2 linked regions of the Syntrophobotulus glycolicus DSM 8271 genome follow. The protein of the gene in region 2 binds, or shares a complex with, the protein of the main gene of each other region. Links are inferred from orthologs where the notes say so. Each region holds a gene or a part of one and is shown on either strand. Other genes may lie near its edges.

Region 1 (5,554 bases), 280 kb from region 2 along the record:
TAATACGCTGCTCTATCTGCGATACTCCCCGCAGCTCTCCTGTTAAGCCCACTTCTCCAATGAGCGCCAATTTGGGGAGCGGAGTATCATTCATCGCGGAAAGAATGGCTCCAATAATTGCAAGATCCACAGCGGGATCATCTATCCTCAGTCCCCCTGCAATATTAATAAAGACATCACGGGCATAAAAGACATTGCCGATTCTCTTGTCCAGCACAGCCAGAAGCATGAGCAGCCTGTGATAATCCATGCCATTGACCGTCCTTCTGGGAGGATTGAATCCTGTCGGTGTCACAAGGGCTTGGATTTCAACCAGCAAAGGACGCGACCCTTCCATTGTTACGGCTACCGCCGAACCGGCAACATCTGACGTCCTGCTGCCGAGAAAAACCTCCGAAGTATTGGCAACTTCACAAAGCCCGCTTCCTCTCATTTCAAAAACACCGATTTCGTTTGCCGGGCCAAAACGGTTTTTGATTGTCCGCAAAAGACGATAGATATAATGCTGATCTCCTTCAAAACAAAGTACAGTATCCACCATGTGTTCAAGAACACGCGGTCCTGCGATATTTCCATCCTTGGTAATATGACCAACCAGGAAAATGATGATATGGTTCTCCTTGGCCAGCTTCATCAGAAAAGCGGCGCCTTCCCGAACCTGACTGACGCTTCCCGGTGCAGATTCCAGGTCCTCCAGCATCATCGTTTGAATCGAATCAATCACCAATACCTGATAATTGTCCTGAAGAACGATTTCTCTTATTCTGTGAAGTATTGTCTCCGTAAGAATATGTAGCTTTGATGAGGAAATCCCCAAACGGTCCGCCCTGATTTTAATCTGGCGCGCCGATTCTTCACCGGAAACATACAAAACATTATTCTCTTTAGACAAATAATCCGCAAGCTGAAGCAACAGGGTGGATTTGCCGATACCAGGCTCTCCGCTGACAAGTACAAAACTGCCGGGCACGGCCCCTCCTCCCAGCACTCTGTTCAATTCCCCGTTCCCCGTATCCAGTCTCTCTATTTCCATGGATGTAATCTCTGACAGGGGGGCTGCTTTAACAGCTCCCCTGTCAGTCAAACTTGAGGAGGAAACAGAAATTTTCTCCTCGGCAAAGGTATTCCACTCTCCACATGCAGGGCATTTACCAAGCCAGCGGGGACTTTCCTGCCCGCATTCTTTACAGAAATACTTCGTCTTAATCCTTGCCACTCAGCTTTCCCCCTGCTTTTCCTCTAAATTATATCTCATCTTTCTTTGTTTTTGCTTTGACTTTCTTTTGCGGTTTTGCCGGTTTTTTGCTTTCTCCAGATTCGGACAACTGTTTTTCTGAGCTAAAAATCATCGTATTATTTTCCGCGCTCACATAAATTGTATCTCCCGGTTTAAATTGTTCCTGGAGAATCCTTTCAGAAAGGGGATCTTCAATCAGTCTTTGAATTGCTCTGCGCAGCGGTCTCGCCCCAAAAGCGGGATCATTTCCTTCTTTTGCCACCAATTGCATCGCTTTCTCATCGGCAATGATGGTGTAATTCTGCTGCTGGAGCCTTTTGCCCAGTGATGCAAGCAAAATCGCCGCAATTTTCTGGAGTTCTTCATCCTTTAGCTGATGGAAAACGACGATCTCATCAATTCTGTTCAGAAACTCCGGTTTAAATACTTTCTTCAGTTCTTCCATCACATTTGCACTCATGTTCCTGTATTCGCTGTCCTCACTGTGGGAGGACATAAAACCCATCGCTTCTTTTCTGAGAAAAGACGCCCCGACATTGGAGGTCATCATCAGCACACAATTTCGAAAATCAACTACTCTGCCTTTGGAATCGGTCAGCCTGCCGTCTTCCAAAACCTGCAGCAGAATATTAAATACTTCCGGGTGGGCCTTTTCAATTTCATCAAAAAGCAAGACACTATATGGTTTTCTTCTTACTGCTTCCGTTAACTGGCCGCCTTCATCATGGCCTACATATCCCGGAGGGGAACCGACCATTCTGGATACGGCATGTTTCTCCATATATTCGGACATGTCAACTCTGATTAAAGAATTTTCATCTCCAAATAAAGCTTCGGCCAAGGCCCGGGCAAGCTCTGTTTTACCTACACCTGTCGGGCCGAGGAAGATAAATGACCCGATCGGTCTTTTGGGATCTTTAAGACCGGCCCTTGCTCTGCGCACAGAACGAGCGACGGCGCTGACTGCTTCCTCTTGACCGACAACCCTTTCATGCAATACTTCTTCAAGCTTCAACAGTCTGGCGCTTTCTTCTTCCTCTAATTTATTGACCGGTATTCCGGTCCAGCTTGACACGATTTTACCGATGTCCTCCTGATTGAGAATAGAAAGGTTCTTTTCTCTGTTTGCTTCCCAGTCTTTTCTCAGTGTACTGAGCTGCTCTCTTTTTTGTTGTTCCTGATCCCTGATTTTAGCTGCCTGTTCAAACTCCTGCCTTTTTACAGCCGCTTCTTTTTCCTTTTTCAGCGCTTCAACCTCAGTTTCCAATTCCTTTAGCTCTCCAGGAGCCGTATAACTGCTCAGCCTTACTTTTGAGGCTGCTTCATCCATTAAATCGATGGCCTTATCCGGTAAAAATCTGTCTGAAATATACCTGTCCGAAAGCCGAACCGCCGCCTCGATTGCTTCATCAGTAATCTTTACCCGGTGATGTGCTTCGTATCTGTCTCGTAAGCCCTTTAAAATCTCAATAGCTTCTTCAACGGTCGGCTCTCCGATTTTTATCGGCTGAAAACGGCGCTCCAAAGCAGAGTCACGCTCAATATATTTCCTATATTCGTCCAGCGTGGTCGCCCCAACACACTGCATTTCGCCGCGGGCCAGAGCAGGCTTCAAGATATTTGCCGCGTCGATCGCGCCTTCCGCCGCTCCGGCGCCAATCAAGGTATGCAGTTCATCAATGAATATGATGATATTTCCGGCGAAGCGAATTTCTTCCATAACCTTTTTCATCCGTTCCTCAAACTCGCCGCGGTACTTTGTCCCGGCAACCATTGACGACAGGTCCAATGTGACAACTCTTTTGTCCGCAAGAATTTCAGGAACACCGCCACTTACGATTCTTTGGGCCAAACCCTCGGCAATAGCTGTTTTGCCTACACCAGGTTCCCCGATCAGAACGGGATTGTTCTTGGTTCGACGGCTAAGCACCTGAATGACCCTTTCTATTTCTTTTTCTCTGCCAATGACCGGATCAAGCTTTTTTTCTTGGGCCATGACTGTCAGGTCACGACCGAATTCATTTAATGCGGGGGTATTGGACGAAACATTTTTACCACCAGTCATACCGGGGCTGCTCCCCGGTACAGAAGTGTTTTCCGCCTCTCCGCCCAGAAGAGCCACAACATGTTCCCAGAGTTTTTCAGGGTTAACCTTAAGATCAGCAAGAACTCTGGCCGCTATCCCCTCTCCTTCGATCAGAATACCCAGAAGCACATGCTCTGTGCCCACATAGTTTACACCCTGCCTTTGGGCCTCTTCGGTGGCAATTTCAATAACTCTTTTTACTCGCGGTGATAACCCTACCTCACCGGCGATCGGCTCACTAATTCCAATCAGCTGAATAATTTTTCCACTCATTTTTTCTTCATCCAGGCCCATTTCTTTTAACGCTGTGGCCGCAACACCTTCTCCCTCTTCCAGCAGGGCCAGAAGGATGTGTTCTGTCCCAATAGTCTTATGACCCATCCTTTTGGCGGTACTCTCCGCGAGTAAAAAAACTTGTTCTGCTTTCTGTGTGAAACGTCCGGGCATAATTGAACACTTCCTTTCCAACAAATTAATACTAAATAAAATATTGTAATTAATCCTTGGTATGATACACACCTCGGATATAATTCGCTCGTTCGAAATCAGCATAATTGCCATCCAGAGGCCTGTCTATCCTATATTGCAGACAGCCATAAGAGGAATTGACCAGCAAAGAGGCAAATCCTGCCTGAACTTTGGGCAGAATCCCCATTTCCACACCCATTCTGTCTTCCGACAGAAGACCAATCACTTCATCCCCACTTAAAAGCCTGGCATGTTCAAGGGTCCCCCTTGCTCTCCAGACCTTATCCTGGAGCATAACTCCCACTTCTTTCCACAAGTCCTGGCGCGCCTGAGACTCCCTTTCCGCAATTTGCCCCGTCATTGTCTCCAGATATGCCAGGGTATCCTCTTCACTCTTCCCTAAGGTCACTTGGTTGGATATCTGAAAAACATTCCCTAAAGCTCTCGAACCTTCCCCATACAGCCCCCGAACGGCCAATCCGATATGAGTAAGCGCCCCTAATACCTGTTGAACTTGATTGGTCATGACTAAAGCAGGGAGATGGATCATAACCGATATCCGCAGACCGGTGCCTACATTTGTCGGGCAAGCCGTCAAATAACCAAATTTCTCTTTAAAAGCAAAATCCAATTTGCTTTCCATCTTTTCATCCGTCTCTTTTGCCAAAGCCAGTGATTCGCTGAGATTAAAACCCGGCATCAGTACTTGAATCCGCAAATGATCCTCTTCATTGACCATTACAGATACTTTGTGACTGTCTGTAAGGGCTACACCGCTGAATTCCTTGCCATTGGCCAAGTCCGGACTGATTAAGTGTTTTTCAACCAAAATTCTTCTTTCAAGAGGATTGAGGACGCCGAGTGATAAATAGGTGAATTGCTCCCCTGAAACAACCGTTTCCCCAAAAGTATCAGAAATCTTTTTCTCCACTTCTTTTCCGCCTTCAGCTCCCAGAATATGCGGAAAAGAAGCTCCGGCCAGATTCCTTGCAAGCCTGACTCGGGTGCTTAAAACAATAGGAGTGTCCTGGATATTTTGCATCCAGCAGCTGTCTTTCACCAATAACTCTTTATTTTCCATCCTGCTCACCACCAGCCGTTTTCTCCAGTTCTTTGATCCGATCCCGCAAGACAGCCGCTTCTTCGAATTCTTCGCTGTGCACTGCTTCCTGCAGCTTTTTCCTTAACTGCTGCAATTCATTTCTGGATTGCAATTCAGGCCGGCCATGTGCAGGTACTCTTCCCACATGAAACCCACCGCCGTGAATCTTCCGCAATAATACTTCCAACTGTGGTTCAAATTGATTATAGCATTCACTGCAGCCGATCTTTCCATGTTGTTGAATCTTAGAAAGAGTCATCCCGCACAAAGGACACTTTTCAGTCTCCTTATTTTCAGACTGAACAAACTGCTTATTGGATTCAGCTTCAAAGAGAGCTTGAAGAAAATCAGAAACCATGCCCGGATAAATGCCAAAACCAAAGCCCTGTATTTTTTGGGCACATTTCTGACATAAATGCATTACACCGGTTTGTCCGTTGGCTATCTTAGTAAAATGAACCTTAGCCTCTCTGACATGACAGTTTTCGCAAATCATTTAAGCCTCTCCTTTTTTCAAAAATTCTAATCCTTTATATCTTCCCTGCACAGATTAGCCAAAATATCTTTCATCAGTCTCGCTCTCAGGGAAGATTGATCATTGACATACGGTTCCAATATTTTATCTGTAAAAATACTCTTAATGATCGCGGCTTCTCTTCTC
Region 2 (5,383 bases):
TCAGGGGAAACCTGGAGATTCCATTTGAGGCCGCCTTCTCTCATCAAAGGGTAAAACTCCAAAGAATCTCCTCTGGTTACTGTATACTCCTCAAATAATTCCTGATTTTCGTGATTTAGTCTGCCGGCCGGTGTAAACGGATAAATGGTTTCGACCTCTTTACCGGGGATAATCTTATATTTTTCTCCGTCCCAAGTGATCTCTGTTTCCTGGGGGGCAGCCGCTGCCTGTTCGTTCAGAACAACCCGTACTGTCCAACTTTTATGAAAAATTCCCGGCTTTGCTTTTACTTCCAGTTCAAGGTCCTCCGGTTGACATTCCCACTTTTCTGCCCATTCTGCACGAATCTCATCCAGGGACTTCCCATGGGCAATTATTTCTTTCAAGTTTTTCTCCCCCCTTGTTTAACAAAAACATAAACTGAACTTAATATTATATCGTAATATTCCTAAAAACTATTCAGTTCATTTGCGTCTGTTCAGTCATTTTTACGTTCAGTGGCGCTTGGAAGCGGATAATTTTTTAAAAAATCCTGGTATGAGGGAGATTTTTTGCTGTTGGGGTCCTGAGGGTTGCCCGGAACCTTGATATGGGCTTTTATCCCCGGATCAAGCAGATCAATGACCTCATTATCTATGACCTTGTCCGATGTAATCCCCAAGAATAGATTTTGGACGGTAATTTTGGTTTGCTCCGGGTTAACCTCCCAATAGCTGATTCCGTCATAGTCCAGAAATGCTCCCGGTAAAGTCTGAGCGACAATATTGGAACTGTCGAAGGCTGCCGCTGCTTTGGCCATCCTCAACAAATCGGTTAAACTCAGATTGGTTTCAACAGCCGCCTTAAATTGGGCGATTAATGCCGGAAGCCTGGTTATGGTCTTGACTTGCAGCAACTGATCAGCCACAGCCCTCAGCACTTTTTGCTGCCTGGCTGTCCTGGAAATATCCGCCAGAGCATCGTGCCTGAAACGGGCGTATTGCAGAGCCTGCTCGCCATTAAGCCTTTGCTCTCCCTGTTTCAGATTGATATAACCGTCCTCGTTGTCTCCTGTTTCATAATACATATCTTTTTCGACATAAAGATCAATACCGCCCAGAGTATCAATGATCGATTTAAAGCCATTAAAATTGGTCATGATATACCCTTGCAGGGGCACACCGGTCAATTCCGTCACTTTGTCCATGAGGACAGAAGTACTCTCCAGCATGGGCACAGAATTCATCTTGACAAAGTTATCCTCAGAAAGCCGGACCCTGGTATCTCTGGGGATAGAAAGCATGGAAATGATCTTGCTTTGGGGATCAACACTGGCCATAATAATGGAATCGGCATTAAAGCCCGGATCCTGAGGTCTTTTGTCCGCTCCGATCAGTAAAAAACTAACCCTGTTGTTTAAAAAACCGTCGTCGGCGATATCTAAATTATTGTCCTGCTTTGTAAACACAAAATAGTAACCTAACGTACCTGCTGCAACAAGGATCATCAGAACTACTGCCAAAATTTTGATTGTTTTTCTTCGCAATTGTTCCACTCCACTTCATTCTTCCGATCTTGATCCGTTTATATGATTAATTTCATATTCAAAAGCATCATAAAAATATCCAAGTTCTAAAAAAATCAGCTGGAATAACATCCTTATAGTATGACATCCTGATCCCTGTTCTATTCTCTGTTTTTCACAATAAATGCATTATACCATAACTGAGTACGCTTCTTTTTGAAAAATTTTTTCATCCTCTTTAAAATTCATGCTTTCGACATAGCAGATCATTTAATATATTGATAGATTCAAGATTGAATATTACACAAGATTATCGGAGGGCAGCATTAATGGTAGCACCTGAAGAAAATACCGCTTTCAACCTGGTCCATCTCAAGACTCCTCTACCAGACCCCAGAAAAAAATGTCTTTTTTGCGGCAAGGAAAATCACCTTATTTCTTTTAAAAAGCAAACTATTTGCTTTACCTGCCTGAAAAGCATCAGGCAACTTTATATTGAAGGATATTTTTGCCAGAACGGCTGAAAAGTCGCAGTAAATTAATGAACCTCAGATCCCGGTTAAAGGATCAGAGGTTCTTTTTTGCTGCTCAATGGAATAGCTTACTGTTTAAAGCTTAGATAACAGTCTTGTCCTCAACGATCTTTTTCAGCTTGGAAATCGCATTTTCACTAATGATGGTTTCTCCATGCTCCTTGAGGAAAATATCGGACAGCAAAATCGCTTCCCCATATTCGTCCAGGATCGCTTCCATGATCTTTCTCTTTCTGGAGGAAGTCATCTTACCCAAGCTGAGGAAATATTCCTGTTCATACTTGTATAGGGCCGAGCTAAGCTGCGGCACATCAGGAATCAGGCTTAAACAATTCAGCACATCTTCGAAGTCGGAAAAAACATATACCCAATCCGAATTGGCTGTCTTTACCGAAACTTTAGGCGTACTTTTCTTGTCATTAAAGTTATTTTGAATAATATGATTAATTTCGGCCTCAATTTGTTCATCCTGTTTGATCACCGTAATGACAAATTCATCATCCGAAGCCACTGTCGCCTGTATCCAAAAAGGCTGATCCAGATTAAAATTAACTTCTTCTCTTGCTTTGCCAATTATCTCCCAAAAGAACTGTTCGGTTCTTTCTGAGCGCTGAAAAAAATCGGCAAGTGAAATATTTCTTGCTGAAAGCTCGCTAAATGATATAAAAATCCTCACTGTGTTCTCATTTACCTTAAGAATCCGCATAATATTTCACTCTCCTTTCGTTGAGCTTTTTTTAAGGTTAAGCTCTATTCCATTATAGCATAATCAGTCAATATGATTTCAGTCATCATTTTTTGTTTTTTCCTGAGCCCTGTCCTGAATCTCTTTATCCTATATCATTAGCCCATTATAGCCATATTATATGCGCTAATCGGATTTTTCGGTCAAAAAATTGCATTGATATATTACTTTTTTCCCAGGGATATAGAATAATTCAACAATATCTCCCTTATTAAGCTTTTCCTGAATACTTTTTTCGGCAAATAGATCCAAAGTGCTTTGTGCACCGTCTATCGTCAAAACAGCTTTTTCTCCCGAACTGTTGATCTCTTTGATTTTCCCTTTCATATAGCCCGGCTTTTCCAGCCATTCCCCGTGTTCAGTCAGAAACATGGTTCCAAAAACAATCATCACAGCCAGTGAGATCAGGGTCATGACCCACATCCTGATCAGAGCTTTGGTCTTTTTGCCTCCGGTACGGTAAGCTTTCATCCTCAAAGCAAACCGATAAACAAAAAAAATCATGATTGACAGAAAGAGACAAAAGGCTGGCCAGCTGATTAAGAACAACTGCCGGTAATAGTTCACCAGGTCCATCATCTTCACATCCCAATATCTTTCTGTCCATTTATAAAAAATTACCCCTTAATCAAGGGGAATTTCTTCATTCGTTCATTGTATTGATTTTGCCTAACTCATCTTCATTAAAAATGCGCTCAGGGATAATCTGAACAATCATTCTGTCTTTCAGATTAATAATCCCGCCGATAAATGGAGCGGTGAGCAGGGGCGGAGGAGGATCGATCTGTTCGAATACTCTTACCTCTTTGACCTCATCAACCCCCATCCCAATCAGATTATGATTGATTTCCGTGACAATCGCGAACTTGGGACGATCATCCCGGCTATGACCAAATTTCTGATGCATGTCGATCAGAGGCAAAGCGCTTCCCCTGAGACTGACCAGTCCTAAAATATAATCGGGAACTCGGCACAGGATGAATTTCATTTAACCTGGTGATCTCTTGTACGGATTCGATCGGCACCCCGTACTCTTCCTGCCCCAATGAAAATATGACTGCCTGATAGGACAAACCAGCACCTCCTTACGACCACCGCATTACCTTACTCCAATTACGCCAGTTTGCCGATTTCATTTACTGCTTTCTGGAGAAGTGAATCATTGGTCTGAACCACTTTCTGATTTGCCGAATATGATCTGACCACTTCGAGCATTTTCACGATCTGAGCATTAAGGTTGACATTTGATTCTTCCACATATCCTTGTTTTAATCTGACCTCACCCGCGGGAATATCCACAACACCCTCGCTTGAACTGAAAAGAAGAGTATCTCCTTCCCGCTGCAGGGCCTCTGTCGGGATATCCACCAATCTCAAGCGATCCACTTCCATATTGTCTTCTTTATTGATCATCGTTCCGTCTTCACGAATCTCAAAGTTTTCCGGTATTGGACCTACCGGACCGTTTTGTCCCAAAACGGGACAACCACTGGGCGTGCGCAGGCCACCCGCGGAATCCAAAAGAAAATGGCCGCTGCGCGTATATCTTTCTCCATCCGGCGTGGAAACAGCAAAATAGCCTCTCGCGGTTATCGCCACATCCGTTTGATTTCCTGTCTCCCTGAGCATCCCCGGGCCATCCTGATACATCACGCTTTCAATCTGAACTCCGGTCCCCAGACTCCCGATCGGCGTCCTTTCCATCACAACCGGTTCTGTTGACGAAGGTTCCATTCTTTCCACCAGCATAGCGGGGAAGGCCTGCAATTTTTCACTGGCCTGCCTGTACCCCGGTGTTTTCAGGTTCTCAATATTTTGGTCGATCGTATCACTCTGCTGATTATTTGCCAGCATTCCGGCTGCCGCCGTATATAGCCCTCTGATCATCTTTTACCACCATTCTGTTATGAGATCCTTTTTATTCCCTCATCGCCTGTTTTAACATCGTGAACTGGGAAATCAGGGCCTGAGCCAAGGCATTGTAATGGAGGGTATTTTCCGCTACCTTGGACATTTCCAAATCAACGTCCACATTATTGCCGTCATTGCGGATGGTCGTACTGTTATCCTGGAGTACGACCGTTCCCGCAGAAGCGCCTACTCCCGGCAGGTGCCCGGGGAGTGACATCTTCATCGGCAAAGCCTGATCCTCGCCGATGGCCTCCTGAAGAACCGCCTCAAAATTGACATCCGATTTTTTAAAGTTCGGAGTGTCAACATTGGCAATATTATCCGCCAGCACTTTATTGCGCAGGCTCAAGCCATCCAGTCCGCCTTCAAGAATATTTAAAACCCTGGTATCCAACCAGTTATTCATCACTTACCCCCTAAGCGCAATTGCCTCTGCGATCATTTGATCCTGATCTTTGGTGATGCCGATTTCAATCTGGTACGCTCTCTGGGCTTCAATCATATTGCTCATGGCCTTGGCCGTGTCGGTATTTGACCGTTCCAGCATACCTCCTTGAATTTGCCCGAAACCCTCCGTTCCCGGATTTCCTGTAAGAGGCGGTCCGGATTGATCCGTTTCCAAATAAATGTCATCTCCGGCCTGCTGCAATCCGTGAGGATTTTCAAATCTTGCCAGCGTCAATTGACCAA

The links. The genes of interacting proteins can lie anywhere in the genome.
Region 1: the proteins of SGLY_RS03225 (region 2) and SGLY_RS01575 are in contact, whole or in part, in a solved structure (PDB 3PXG), measured with the Bacillus subtilis proteins. The link is inferred for Syntrophobotulus glycolicus DSM 8271 from one-to-one orthologs.

The regions. Positions count from the first base shown.
Region 1 is NC_015172.1:322,698-328,251, reverse strand. What follows is about bases 1,008-4,090. They hold SGLY_RS01575 (ATP-dependent Clp protease ATP-binding subunit), read right to left. Parts: upstream 3,771-4,090; coding sequence 1,245-3,770; downstream 1,008-1,244. Other genes in these bases: SGLY_RS01570 (protein arginine kinase), read right to left, coding at 3,820-4,090; radA (DNA repair protein RadA), read right to left, coding at 1,008-1,216. Also shown: more of radA, read right to left, coding at 1-1,007; more of SGLY_RS01570, read right to left, coding at 4,091-4,872; SGLY_RS01565 (UvrB/UvrC motif-containing protein), read right to left, coding at 4,862-5,389; SGLY_RS01560 (CtsR family transcriptional regulator), read right to left, coding at 5,416-5,554. UniProt on the Bacillus subtilis protein: Competence gene repressor; required for cell growth at high temperature. Negative regulator of comK expression. May interact with MecA to negatively regulate comK.
Region 2 is NC_015172.1:606,137-611,519, reverse strand. What follows is about bases 932-3,843. They hold SGLY_RS03225 (adaptor protein MecA), read right to left. Parts: upstream 2,744-3,843; coding sequence 2,120-2,743; downstream 932-2,119. Other genes in these bases: SGLY_RS03220 (hypothetical protein), read right to left, coding at 2,909-3,361; SGLY_RS03235 (LCP family protein), read right to left, coding at 932-1,534. Also shown: SGLY_RS03240 (FapA family protein), read right to left, coding at 1-386; more of SGLY_RS03235, read right to left, coding at 479-931; SGLY_RS03210 (flagellar hook-basal body protein), read right to left, coding at 3,896-4,669; flagellar basal body rod protein FlgB, read right to left, coding at 4,701-5,099; SGLY_RS03200 (flagellar hook-basal body protein), read right to left, coding at 5,103-5,383. UniProt on the Bacillus subtilis protein: Enables the recognition and targeting of unfolded and aggregated proteins to the ClpC protease or to other proteins involved in proteolysis. Acts negatively in the development of competence by binding ComK and recruiting it to the ClpCP protease.